Regions from separate parts of the Streptomyces sp. NPDC093544 genome, predicted to be linked through region 2. Evidence: riboswitches for the same ligand, from Rfam matches in the RefSeq annotation. Region 2 holds a riboswitch; the other holds the start of a gene.
The links. Region 2 has a riboswitch for glycine ahead of gcvP (aminomethyl-transferring glycine dehydrogenase). Riboswitches for the same ligand answer to the same signal wherever they lie in the genome.
Positions count from the first base shown of each region.

Region 1: it holds a riboswitch for glycine, as region 2 does, so the genes downstream of both, gcvT (glycine cleavage system aminomethyltransferase GcvT) here and gcvP (aminomethyl-transferring glycine dehydrogenase) in region 2, are expected to answer to the same signal.

Region 1 covers NZ_JBFBEA010000003.1:334,080-340,474, reverse strand. Annotated here, with positions in the region: gene glyA (serine hydroxymethyltransferase) at 1-702, opposite strand, end outside; gene gcvH (glycine cleavage system protein GcvH) at 717-1,094, opposite strand; gene gcvT (glycine cleavage system aminomethyltransferase GcvT) at 1,251-2,369, opposite strand; glycine riboswitch at 2,517-2,613, opposite strand; gene AB0N66_RS05845 (AAA family ATPase) at 2,882-3,550, shown strand; gene AB0N66_RS05840 (enhanced serine sensitivity protein SseB) at 3,679-4,482, shown strand; gene AB0N66_RS05835 (enhanced serine sensitivity protein SseB C-terminal domain-containing protein) at 4,687-5,481, shown strand; gene AB0N66_RS05830 (ABC transporter permease) at 5,929-6,395, shown strand, end outside.
Region 2 covers NZ_JBFBEA010000047.1:28,709-35,103, reverse strand. Annotated here, with positions in the region: gene AB0N66_RS40300 (bifunctional nuclease family protein) at 1-219, shown strand, start outside; gene AB0N66_RS40295 (MerR family transcriptional regulator) at 438-1,073, shown strand; gene AB0N66_RS40290 (DNA polymerase IV) at 1,152-2,522, shown strand; gene AB0N66_RS40285 (PRC-barrel domain-containing protein) at 2,660-3,031, opposite strand; glycine riboswitch at 3,147-3,242, shown strand; gene gcvP (aminomethyl-transferring glycine dehydrogenase) at 3,425-6,310, shown strand.

The sequences.
Region 1 (6,395 bases), on a different contig from region 2:
CTTGTGGGTGGTGGTCGTGACGACATGGGCGTGCGGCACGGGGTTGGGGTGCAGGCCCGCCGCCACCAGACCGGCGAAGTGCGCCATGTCGACCATCAGGTACGCGCCGACCTCGTCCGCGATCCGGCGGAACTCGGCGAAGTCCAGCTGGCGCGGATACGCCGACCAGCCCGCCACGATCAGCTTCGGCTGGGACTCCTTGGCGAGCTTCTCGACCTCGGTCATGTCGACCTGGCCGGTGGCTTCGTCCACGTGGTACGCGACCACGTTGTAGAGCTTGCCAGAGAAGTTGATCTTCATGCCGTGGGTCAGGTGCCCGCCGTGCGCGAGGTTCAGACCCATGATCGTGTCGCCCGGCTTGAGCAGCGCGAACATCGCGGCCGCGTTGGCCTGGGCGCCCGAGTGGGGCTGCACGTTGGCGTGCTCGGCACCGAAGAGCGCCTTGACGCGGTCGATGGCGATCTGCTCGATGACATCGACGTGCTCACAGCCGCCGTAGTAGCGGCGGCCGGGGTAGCCCTCGGCGTACTTGTTGGTCAGGACCGAGCCCTGGGCCTCCATGACCGCGACCGGAGCGAAGTTCTCCGAGGCGATCATTTCGAGGGTGGACTGCTGGCGGTGCAGTTCGGCGTCGACGGCGGCGGCGACGTCGGGGTCGAGTTCGTGGAGGGGCGTGTTCAGAATCGACTTGGGTTCAGACATGGGGCTACGACTCCTCAGCCGGCGGTGAAAGCGGTGTACTCGTCGGCGGAGAGCAGGTCGTCCGGCTCGTCCGCGACGCGCACCTTGAACAGCCAGCCGCCCGCGAAGGGGGCCGAGTTGACCAGCGCGGGGTCGTCCACCACGTCCTGGTTGAACTCCACGATCTCGCCGGTGACCGGCGCGTACAGGTCGCTCACCGACTTGGTCGACTCCAGTTCACCGCAGGACTCGCCCGCGGTCACCGTGTCACCGACCTCCGGAAGCTGGGCGTAGACGACATCGCCGAGCGCGTTGGCCGCGAACTCGGTGATGCCGACCGTCGAGACGCCGTCCTCGGCGACCGACAGCCACTCGTGCTCCTTGCTGTAGCGCAGCTGCTGGGGGTTGCTCATGTCCTGAATTCTCCTGTACGCGGGGGAGTGCTGATGACGGGGGGAGGGGTGATGAGCAGGGCGGATGTGCCCGGTGTCACGTCTGGCGGATGTGCCCTGCTGACGTCCGGCCACCGTGACCGCGAGCGAGCCCGAAGCCCGGCCTGTGGGCCAGTCTCACTTCTGGCGCTTGTAGAACGGCAGCGCCACGACCTCGTACGGCTCGTGACTGCCCCGGATGTCCACACCCACTCCGGCGGTACCCGGAGCGGAGTGCGCGGCGTCGACGTAGGCGATAGCGATCGGCTTGCCCAGTGTCGGGGACGGGGCGCCCGAGGTGACCTCGCCGACGACCTTGCCGTCGGCGACGACGGCGTACCCCGCGCGCGGGACGCGACGGCCCTCGGCGATCAGACCGACGAGCACCCGCGGGGGGTTCTCAAGAGCGGCCGCGGCGGCTTCGGAGAGCGCGTCGCGCCCCACGAAGTCGCCCTCCTTCTCGAACTTCACGACCCGGCCGAGGCCGGCGTCGAAGGGGGTGAGCGAGGTGCTCAGCTCATGCCCGTACAGCGGCATGCCCGCCTCCAGGCGCAGGGTGTCCCGGCAGGACAGACCGCATGGGATCAGGCCGACGCCCTCGCCCGCCTTGGTCAGCGCCTGCCACAGCTCCACGGCGTGCGCCGGCTTCACGAACAGCTCGAAGCCGTCCTCGCCGGTGTAGCCGGTGCGCGCGATGAGCGCCGGGACGCCCGCGACCGTGCCGGGCAGACCCGCGTAGTACTTCAGGCCGTCGAGGTCGGCGTCGGTGAGGGACTTGAGGATGCCGGGGGATTCCGGTCCCTGTACGGCGATCAGCGCGTACGCGTCACGGTCGTCCCGCACGACGGCGTCGAAGCCCGCCGAACGCTCCACGAGCGCGTCCAGCACCACCTGGGCGTTGGAGGCATTGGCGACGACCATGTACTCGGCATCGGCCAGCCGGTACACGATCAGGTCGTCGAGGATGCCGCCGTCCGCCTGGCAGATCATGGTGTACCGGGCGCGGCCGGCGCCGACCGAGGCGATGTTGCCGACCAGCGCGTAGCTGAGGAGTGCGGCGGCCTGGGGCCCGCTGACCGTGATCTCACCCATGTGCGAGAGGTCGAAGAGGCCGGCCTTCGTGCGGACGGCGATGTGCTCGTCGCGTTCGGAGCCGTAGCGCAGGGGCATGTCCCAGCCCGCGAAGTCGGTCATCGTCGCGCCGAGCGAGCGATGCAGGGCATCGAGCGCGGTGTGACGGGGTGCGTTACTGCTCATCGGTGGGGCTCCCAAGGCATGACGGCGAGGTCGTTCCTCCCCATCTGTCATCGGAACCTGAGAGGTTCATCACGACCCCGCGAAACGGTGGTCATGACTTGCACCTTGGGTGGGGCCACTGGTCAGCGGCCCGCTTTTCAGATGTGCCTCGCCCGCGCGGTACGGGGCCTGAGAGATTCAAGGGAGGGACTTGCTCCTTCGGCGCCCAGGGCGACGTGCCCCGGGACTCTCCCGCGCGGATTCAAGCGGCCGGTATGCAGTTGGCGCGCACATCATTGCACGCATCCCGGAGACACGGGAGGGGCACCTCCGAACACCCCCCTCACGGCAGCCCACGGCACCCCACGGCAACCCATGGCGACCCGCGGCAACCCACAGTGACTCACAGCGCCTTACAGTGACTTGTAACCAGCCTGTGGCAGACCGATTACGGAAACAGGAAGCACCGCGCATTACCTTCTCTTTACACTCGGCGGGGATGGGACTCCAGACCCATGGGGAGGACGATCACGGTGAACAGGACCACGGCGTACGCGACATCGACGGGTCTCGCGCTGCCCAAGCAGCCCGGTGCCCCGGCCAGGGAGGCGTGCGACCCGCTCCCGACTGCTGTCGTCCGCGACCTCAGGGAGCGCGCGGGACACAGCCCGCACGGCCTGCACTTCGGCAGCTCCGACGTCGTCGTGGTCACCGGACTCCCCGGCAGCGGCAAGTCGACCCTGATGCGCCGTGCCGTCTCGGGCCCGCGTATCGACTCGCAGGACACCCGCGACCGTTGGGACGGACGGATGTCCCGCTGGCTCCCGTACGCGCTCTACCGCCCCCTCGTCCGCCTCGCCCATTACACGGGCCTGCACCGCGCGTTGCGCTCCGGCGCCGGAGTCGTCGTACACGACTGCGGTACGCAGGCCTGGGTCCGCCGCTGGCTCTCCCGCGAGGCCCGCCGCCGTGGCGGCGCGCTGCACCTGCTGCTCCTCGATGTCACGCCCGGCACGGCGCTTGACGGCCAGCGCGAGCGCGGCCGCGGCGTCTCGCGGTACGCGTTCGGGCGCCACCGCGGCGCGGTCACCCGGCTGCTGCGTTCCGTCGAGAAGGGCGACCTGCCGGAGGGCTGCGGTTCCGCGGTGCTCATCGACCGGGACGCGGCGGACGTACTGCGCCGGATCGACTTCGGCGGCTGAGAGCGGCTGAGAGCGGCGGGGAACCGCTGAGAGCGGCCGAAGCGGCGGAGATTCCGTACAAGCCCACTAATCTAGCCAGCCGGAACACCGGAACAGTGGTTCACAGCAGGCGGTAGACAGGTAGGCAGATGGACTTCCCCCAATTCCCCGACTTCCCCGGCCTCCCGGCGCAGGCGCACCCCCATCCGCACGGCGGATGGCCGGGCAACGAACTGGAGGAGGTGCTCGCCGCGTCCCTCGGCGTGCCCGCGGGGCACTCGTCGGGTGCCCGCATCGTCGAGGTCCTCGGCCGCAGCTTCGTCTGGGTCCCGCTGCCGAACGGCGGCGGGACGCAGAGCGGCCCGCTCGACCTGCCCACGCTGGAGATCGCGGGTCAGGCGTACGTCCCTGTCTTCAGCTCCGAGGAGCAGTTCCGCCAAGTCACCGGCGGGCACATGTCGTACACGATCGCGCCCGCCGTCGAGTTCGCCCGCGGGCTGCCCCCGCAGGTCGGCATCGTGGTCAACCCGGACGGCGTGGTCGGCGTACCACTGCCGCCCCTCGCGGTCGCCGAACTGTGCCGCGCCCGGCGTACGCCTCTCGACGGGTCCGCGAGCGGCGGCCGGGTGCGGCTCTTCGAGCCCGACTGGCAGGACGACCCGGTGGACTTCCTGTCCGCGGCCTCCGCCGAGTTCGCCGGGACCGGCGTCGTGCTGACCGCCCGCCGCTGCCTGGCCAGCATCGAGGGCGGCGCACCCGTGATGTTCATCGGCGTCGAACTCTCGCTGTGGGAGGGCGAGGCCCGCACGCTCCCCCTGGACGCGCTGGGACGTGCGCTGGGCCGGGTCCCGGTCGACCGCCCCGTGAACCTGGTTCTCCTGGACATCACCCAGGACCCGGTGGGCGACTGGATGCGCGAGCGGGTGCGGCCCTTCTACCACCGGGGTCACTAGGAGCGCCCCGTCAGGGGCGCGGGGCTGTGACATTGTGCGGCTCCGCCGCGTGGGCGCGAGCAACCACAGCCGGCCCGCGGTCGCGGACGGCAGCAAGTCCCGAGCTCTTACGCGGCTTTCCGAGCGGAGCGTCCCGCACCGGTGTCAGGGTCGCCGCTTAAGCTGGTTTCATATCCGGGGCAACTTCGCGAAGGGGCGGTACAGGTGAGCGCCAGCGGCACCGCGGCCGGGCAGGTCGAGCACATGCTGCGCCAGGTGACGCCCGGGCGTTACGACGCCTACGAGGCGCTCCTGCGCGCGCTCGCGGCCCCGTCGGCAGGCCAGGTCTGGATGCTGCTCTGGCACGGCCAGTCCGGCTCCCCGGACGCGCAGTACGGAAACATGCAGGTGGACGGCTTCGGGTACGCGCCCTGTGTGACCTCCGCCCAGGAGCTCTCGGCCAGCGGCTGGAACCGTTCGTACGAGGTCGTCGACGGCCTCGACGTCGCCCGCACCCTGTACCCCGACCAGTTCGGCCTCTGGTTGAACCCGCACGCCCCCGGCGGCGGCGTCGGTATCCCCTGGCTCGATCTGCGCCGTATCGCCACCGGCCTGGAGCGCCAGCCCGCGGGCCCGCTCAGGCTCTCCGAGCCGGGCATCGAGATCCCGCAGTTCTACGCCCTGCTCACGCAGAACGCGCACCGCACGTCCGCCGTGCGCTCGCTGCGCCGCGCCTGGGTACAGCCCGCGCTCGGGGCGCCCTATCTGGCCATCGGTCTCGATGTGTACGACACCTCGCCGCCGGCCGTCGACTCGGTGCGGGCGATGATGCAGCAGTCCATCGGCGCGGTGCCGGACGGGCTGCCCGTCTCGACGGTCGCGATGTCCGACGAGTACGACCCGGTGGCGATGTGGCTGCGGTCCAACGCGCGACCCTTCTACGACCGTGAAGCCCATGCGGCTCCGGCGCAGGCACCGGTGGCCGGTGGCTACGGCTATCCGCAGTCCCGGTCATACTGATCCCTGTTCCACCGCTGAACCCATCCTGGCCCCGCCACGTCCTGATTTCCGCATGCCGTGACCTCGCGTCTGACCTGCGGCTCGACAGACGTAAGGGTTGGATGTCCCCTTTGAGGCTGACACCAGCCTAAAGGGCGCCTCATGGCCCCTTCCACCCCAACTGCCCCGTGTCCGCCCCGCGTTACCCACTGTTCGGATAACGGAATCCCCTTAACCGCATCACGGTTGCGCATACTTTCACCGCCAGACCTGGCACGTGATCGTGGCGGCCATGAAGACTCCCGTGCAGACATGGGGTCATCGATCCTGTGAGTGAGTGCAAGTCGAAGTAACAGCCCGGGTCTCCAGGCCGCATCATCTGCGGCCGCTCCCGGCATGCAAGTGAACCAAGCCGCAGACAGCGGCAGGCGTAGGCCGGTCACCACCGGTCAGAGGGGTCGGGTCATTGTGACCGCACCGATCGAGACCACCGGGTCGGAGACGGAAGTGCAGCCGGAGGCTGTGCTGGCCGGAGTCGACAAGGGGCAGATCGAGGGCCGTTCCCTGGGGCAGATCGCCTGGACGCGCTTCAAGCGCGACAAGGTGGCGGTCGCCGGCGGTGTCATTGTGGTGCTGCTCATCCTGCTGGCGGCGCTCTCGCGCCCCATCCAGGCGCTGTTCGGGCTCGACCCGAACGCCTTCAACCAGGACCTGATCGACCCCAACACCTCGCTGCCCCTGGGCGATTTCGGCGGGATGAGCTGGGCGCACCCGCTCGGCGTGGAGCCGAAGTTCGGGCGCGACATCGCCACCCGCATCCTGGAGGGCTCCTGGGTCTCGCTGGTCGTCGCCTTCGGTGCCACGATCCTCTCGAACGTGATCGGCACGGTCCTCGGAGTGGTCGCCGGTTACTACGGCGGCCGGGTCGACACGAT
Region 2 (6,395 bases):
TATGCGGAACTGGTGTTCGCCAGCGGGGTCGAGGTGAGTGCCAGGCCGTCCGACGCCATAGCGCTGGCCCTGCGCACCGGGACGCCGATCTACGGCAGCGACGGGGTACTCGACGACGCCGGTATCGCGATCCCGGACGAGCAGGAGGACGAAGTGGAGAAGTTCCGCGAGTTCCTCGACCAGATCTCGCCCGAGGACTTCGGCACCAACAGCCAGTGAGGACACGAGGCCCAGGAGAGCTCCGGGCGGCAATTGCCAGCGGCCAGTGTGGTGTGCCGCGGCCCGCTCAGAGAGCATTCGGCTAGCCTTTCCCCGCGGTGGGGCACGGGAAACCACTCCAAGGGTGATTATCACTCGGCGTGCCGAGTGTGGCGATCGTTGACGCACCCCTGGTGACTGCCTACCGTCGAGAAGGCAGGTCAAGGACGGAGGTCGGCGTGAGAAGCAGCGGCGACGGTACGGCTGGGGGTGCCTCCGGACGCGGTCTGGGGGACAGCGGCCCGTACCCGCTTCACGGCAACGCGGCCGATCACGTTCCGCGGCGGCCGACAGCAGTGACTGGTGAGGATGAGGCGGTTTCCGAGGAGGTCGGCTACCGCGGTCCGACGGCGTGCGCTGCCGCGGGCATCACCTACCGGCAGCTGGACTACTGGGCGAGGACCGGGCTGGTCGAGCCGAGCGTGCGGCCCGCCTACGGGTCGGGGACACAGCGGCTGTACAGCTTCAGGGACGTGGTCGTCCTGAAGATCGTCAAGCGGTTCCTCGACACCGGGGTGTCGCTGCAGAACATCCGCACCACGGTCCAGCACCTCAGGGAGCGCGGTTTCCGGGATCTGGAAAGGATGACGCTGATGAGCGACGGCGCCACGGTCTACGAGTGCACATCCCCCGATGAGGTCCATGCGCTGCTCCAGGGCGGCCAGGGGGTCTTCGGGATCGCCGTGGGCGTGGTGTGGCGGGATGTCGAGGGTGCGCTCTCGCAGCTGCACGGGGAGCGGGTGGACACGGGCGAGACGCTCCTGGCGAACAACCCCGCTGACGAGCTGGCACGAAGGCGCAATCGCGCGGTCTGAGGATCTGAGGAGCGGAACAGGCTGATGGTGCCCCGGCTTGCCGGGGCATTGTCAGTGGCGTAGGGCAGCATCGGAGATGTGAGAACCGCGCCCACGATCCTGCATCTCGACATGGATGCCTTCTTCGCCTCGGCGGAGCAGGCGTCCAAGCCGAGCCTGCGCGGGAAAGCGGTCGTCGTGGGCGGGCTCGGACCACGTGGAGTCGTCTCCACCTGCTCGTACGAGGCACGGGTCTTCGGAGTGCACTCGGCGATGCCCATGGCCCAGGCACGCCGGCTCGCGCCGAACGCCGCGTATCTCGTGCCGCGCTTCGAGATCTACCGGGAGGTCAGCGAGCAGGTGATGGGCCTGCTGCGGGGGCTGTCACCGCTGGTGGAGCCGTTGAGCCTGGACGAGGCGTTCGTCGATCTGGAGGCAGGCGAAGCGGCCTGGGACGAGGCGTCGGCGCGGCTGACCGGGGTGAAGCTGCGCGCGGACATCCGGGCCGTCACGGGGCTCACAGGATCGGTGGGGCTCGCCGCGTCCAAGATGCTCGCGAAGATCGCCTCGGAGCAGGCCAAGCCCGACGGCCTCGTGCTGATAGAGCCGGGGACCGAGCGTGCGCTGCTGGGGCCCATGTCGGTGCGGACGCTGCCGGGCGTGGGGCCTGCGACGGGTGACCATCTGAGACGGGCCGGGATAACAACGGTCGAGGAGCTCGCCGAGGCGGGCGAGGACGAGCTCGTGCGGCTGCTGGGGAAGTCCCACGGGCATGCGCTGTACGCGATGGCGCTGGCGCGCGACGACCGGCCCGTGGTCGCCGAGCGGGAGACCAAGTCGGTGTCCGTCGAAGACACGTACGACGTGGACATCCATGACCGGGTGCGAGTCGGTCTGGAGGTGCAGCGGCTCGCCGACCGGTGTGTGCAGCGGTTGCGTGGAGCCGGTCTGTCGGGGCGCACCATCGTGCTGAAGGTGCGGAGGTACGACTTCTCGACGCTGACCCGGTCCGAGACGCTGCGGGGGCCCACGGACGACCCCGGGGTGGTGCGGGAGGCGGCCGCGCGGCTCCTTGAGTCGGTGGACACGACCGGTGGCGTACGGCTGCTCGGCGTGGGTGTCTCCGGGCTGGCCGACTACACGCAGGAGGACCTGTTCGCGCAGGCGCAGGCCGCCGCGGGGGAGCTTGCGGCGCTGGAGCACACCGAGGAGGAGGTGGCGGAGGAGTCCGCCGAGGAGCAGGTGCCGCCGGCTGAGCGGCGGTGGCCCGCGGGGCACGATGTGCGGCACGCCGAGTTCGGGCACGGGTGGGTGCAGGGCAGCGGGCTCGGGCGGGTGACCGTTCGGTTCGAGACGCCGTACTCCGAGCCAGGGCGGGTACGGACGTTCCGGACCGGCGATCCGGAGCTGGAGCCGGCGGAGCCGTTGCCCTTGGTGGCCGAGACCGTTGGGCGTCGTTGCGACGGCTGAAGGCAGGTTCAGTGCTGCGGGCCTCGTCTGTGGCTGGTGCACAGGTCCCCGCGGTTGAAGGCCGGTTCAGTGCCGCGGGCCGTCTGCGGCTGGTGCGCAGGTCCCCGCGTGTCCCGCGTGAGGGCCCGGCTGTGCCGTCAAGGCTCGTCCGTGCCTGCCAGGCGGCCGAAGTCGCGGTCCGGTGCGGGAGGCGGGGATGCCACGTCGAGGCCGTAGTGGTGGTAGAGCTGGAGTTCCTGTTCGGGGGAGAGGTGGCGACCGACGCCGAAGTCGGGCGCGTCCTTGATCAGGGCCCGCTCGAAGGGGATGCGCAGGGTGCCTTCGACGAGTTCGCTGGGCTCCAGGGGCACGAAGGCGTCCCTGCTGAACAGGCCCGTGCGTATGGCCGCCCACTCCGGGACCCCGGTCGCGTCGTCGAGGTACACCTCGTCGATCGTGCCGATCTTTGCTCCGTTGCGGTCGAATGCCTTGCGGCCGATCAGGTTGCGCGGATCGATGTCGGTCTGCACGTTGCCCTCCATTTGGTCGCAACTCATCCGTAAGCACTACAAAAGAGCAGATTCAGGAAGGTGGCCACTCGAAGCCTCGGGAGTTGTCCTCGCTGGTAGGCTGGCAAGCGGCTGCTGACCCTGTGCGGGAGAGTCCTCCAGACTTCATCGGAGGCGCCGAAGGAGCAAATCCTCCCCGGAATCTCTCAGGCCCACGTACCGCACGGACGAGGTCACTCTGGAAAGCAGAGCGGGTGCCGATGGCCCCCGCTCTCACCGACGGTGAAAATCGGGTCGCAGCGGGCGGGCGGGCCGGTGAAGCTCTCAGGTTGTGAGATGACAGAGGGGGAGGCCGTCGGGGTACCCGTGCCGGGGTGCCCCTCGAAGGTCGTGTCAGACCAGGAGGCCTCCGCAATGACCGCCCCTCGCATTCCGCTCTCCGAGCTCGAACAGGGAATTCCCTTCGAGCAGCGCCATATCGGGCCCGACACCGGAGCGCGGGCCAAGATGCTCGCGCAGGTCGGATACGGCTCGCTCGACGAGCTCACGGCCACCGCGGTGCCGGACGTGATCAAGAACGCCGAGGCGCTGGACCTGCCGGGCGCGCGCACCGAGGCCGAGGTCCTGGCCGAGCTGCGCTCCCTCGCGGACCGTAACCAGGTGCTCGACTCGATGATCGGGCTCGGCTACTACGGGACCTTCACCCCGCCGGTGATCCTTCGGAACGTCATGGAGAGCCCGGCCTGGTACACGGCGTACACGCCGTATCAGCCGGAGATCTCGCAGGGCCGCCTCGAAGCGCTGCTGAACTTCCAGACCGTCGTCGCCGAGCTGACCGGGCTGCCGACGTCGGGTGCCTCGCTGCTCGACGAGAGCACCGCGGCCGCCGAGGCGATGGCGCTGTCCCGGCGCATGGGCAAGAACAAGAAGGGTCTTTTCCTGGTCGACGCGGACGTGATGCCGCAGACCGTCGCGGTCATCCGGACCCGCGCCGAGCCGACCGGCGTCGAGGTCGTCGTCGCCGACCTGAGCGCGGGCGTCCCGGCTGAGATCGCCGGGCGTGAGATCAACGGCGTACTGATCCAGTACCCGGGCGCCTCCGGTGCCGTACGCGACATCAAGCCGCTTGTCGAGCAGGCGCACGAGCTGGGTGCGGTCGTCACCGTCGCCGCCGATCTGCTTGCCCTGACATTGCTGACCGCGCCAGGAGAGCTGGGCGCGGACATCGCGGTCGGTACGACGCAGCGGTTCGGTGTGCCGATGGCCTTCGGCGGTCCGCACGCCGGGTACATGGCGGTGCGCGAGAAGTTCGCGCGCAGCCTGCCGGGCCGGCTGGTGGGTGTGTCCGTCGACGCGGACGGGCACAAGGCCTACCGGCTTGCGCTGCAGACGCGGGAGCAGCACATCCGTCGTGAGAAGGCGACGAGCAACATCTGTACGGCTCAGGTGCTGCTCGCGGTGATGGCCGGCATGTACGCCGTCTATCACGGTCCCGAAGGGCTGAAGACGATCGCGCGGCGTACGCACCGGTACGCGACGATTCTCGCCGAGGGGCTGAAGGCGGGCGGCGTCGAGGTCGTACACGGCGCCTACTTCGACACGCTGACCGTGCGTGCCCAGGGCCGGGCCGCCGAGATAGTGGCGGGAGCGCGCGACCAGGGGGTCAACCTGCACCTCGTCGACGCCGACCGGGTGTCGATCTCGTGCGACGAGACCACCACGCGCAGGCAACTGGCCGCCGTGTGGACCGCGTTCGGTGTCGAGGGCGATGTCGAGGCCTTGGACTCGACCGTCGAGGACAGTCTTCCGTCCGCGCTGCTGCGCACCGACGAGTACCTCGCGCACCCGGTGTTCCACCAGTACCGCTCCGAGACGGCGATGCTGCGCTACCTGCGCAAGCTCTCCGACCGTGACTACGCGCTGGACCGCGGCATGATCCCGCTGGGCTCCTGCACGATGAAGCTCAACGCGACGACCGAGATGGAGCCGGTCACCTGGCCCGAGTTCGGGCAGTTGCACCCCTTCGCGCCCGCCGAGCAGGCGCAGGGCTACCTCACGCTCATCCATGAGCTGGAGGAGCGGCTCGCCGAGGTCACCGGGTACGACAAGGTGTCGCTGCAGCCCAATGCCGGTTCGCAGGGTGAGCTGGCCGGTCTGCTCGCCGTACGCGGATACCACCGCGCGAACGGTGACGAGCAGCGCACCGTGTGCCTGATCCCCTCCTCCGCGCACGGCACGAACGCGGCGAGCGCCGTGATGGCCGGCATGAAGGTCGTCGTCGTGAAGACGGCGGACGACGGCGAGATCGACGTCGAGGATCTGCGTGCCAAGATCGAGCAGTACCGCGACGAACTGTCCGTGCTGATGATCACGTACCCCTCGACGCATGGTGTCTTCGAGGAGCACGTCGCCGACATCTGCGCCCAGGTGCACGAGGCGGGCGGCCAGGTGTATGTGGACGGCGCCAACCTCAACGCCCTGGTGGGGCTTGCCAAGCCGGGTCACTTCGGTGGTGACGTCTCGCACCTCAACCTGCACAAGACGTTCTGCATCCCGCACGGCGGCGGCGGTCCGGGCGTCGGTCCGGTCGGTGTCCGCGCGCACCTGGCGCCGTACCTGCCGAACCACCCCTTGCAGCCGGCGGCCGGTCCCGAGACCGGTGTCGGCCCGATCTCGGCCGCTCCGTGGGGTTCCGCGGGCATCCTGCCGATCTCGTGGGCGTACGTCCGGCTCATGGGCGGTGAGGGGCTGAAGCGTGCCACGCAGGTGGCCGTGCTGTCCGCGAACTACATCGCCAAGCGCCTGGAGCCGCACTACCCGGTGCTCTACACCGGTCCCGGCGGGCTCGTCGCGCATGAGTGCATCATCGACCTGCGGCCGCTGACCAAGGCGACCGGTGTGAGTGTCGACGACATCGCCAAGCGCCTGATCGACTACGGGTTCCACGCGCCGACGATGTCGTTCCCGGTGGCCGGCACGCTGATGATCGAGCCGACCGAATCCGAGGACCTGGTCGAGCTCGACCGGTTCTGCGAGGCGATGATCGCCATCCGCGCGGAGGTCGAGAAGGTCGGCTCGGGCGAGTGGGCGGCGGACGACAACCCGTTGCGCAACGCTCCGCACACCGCCGCCTCGCTGGGCGGGGAGTGGGAGCACGGCTACAGCCGTGAGGAGGCCGTCTTCCCGGCCGGTGTCTCGGTCGCGGACAAGTACTGGCCGCCGGTGCGCCGGATCGACCAGGCGTACGGCGACCGGAACCTGGTCTGCTCCTGCCCGCCGCTGGACGCGTACGAGGACTGAACTGGTCAGGGGTCGTGGCCTGGATGCCTACGGGGACTGATCAGGGCTAAAGGACCTGTGCGCCTACGAGGACTGATCAGCGCTC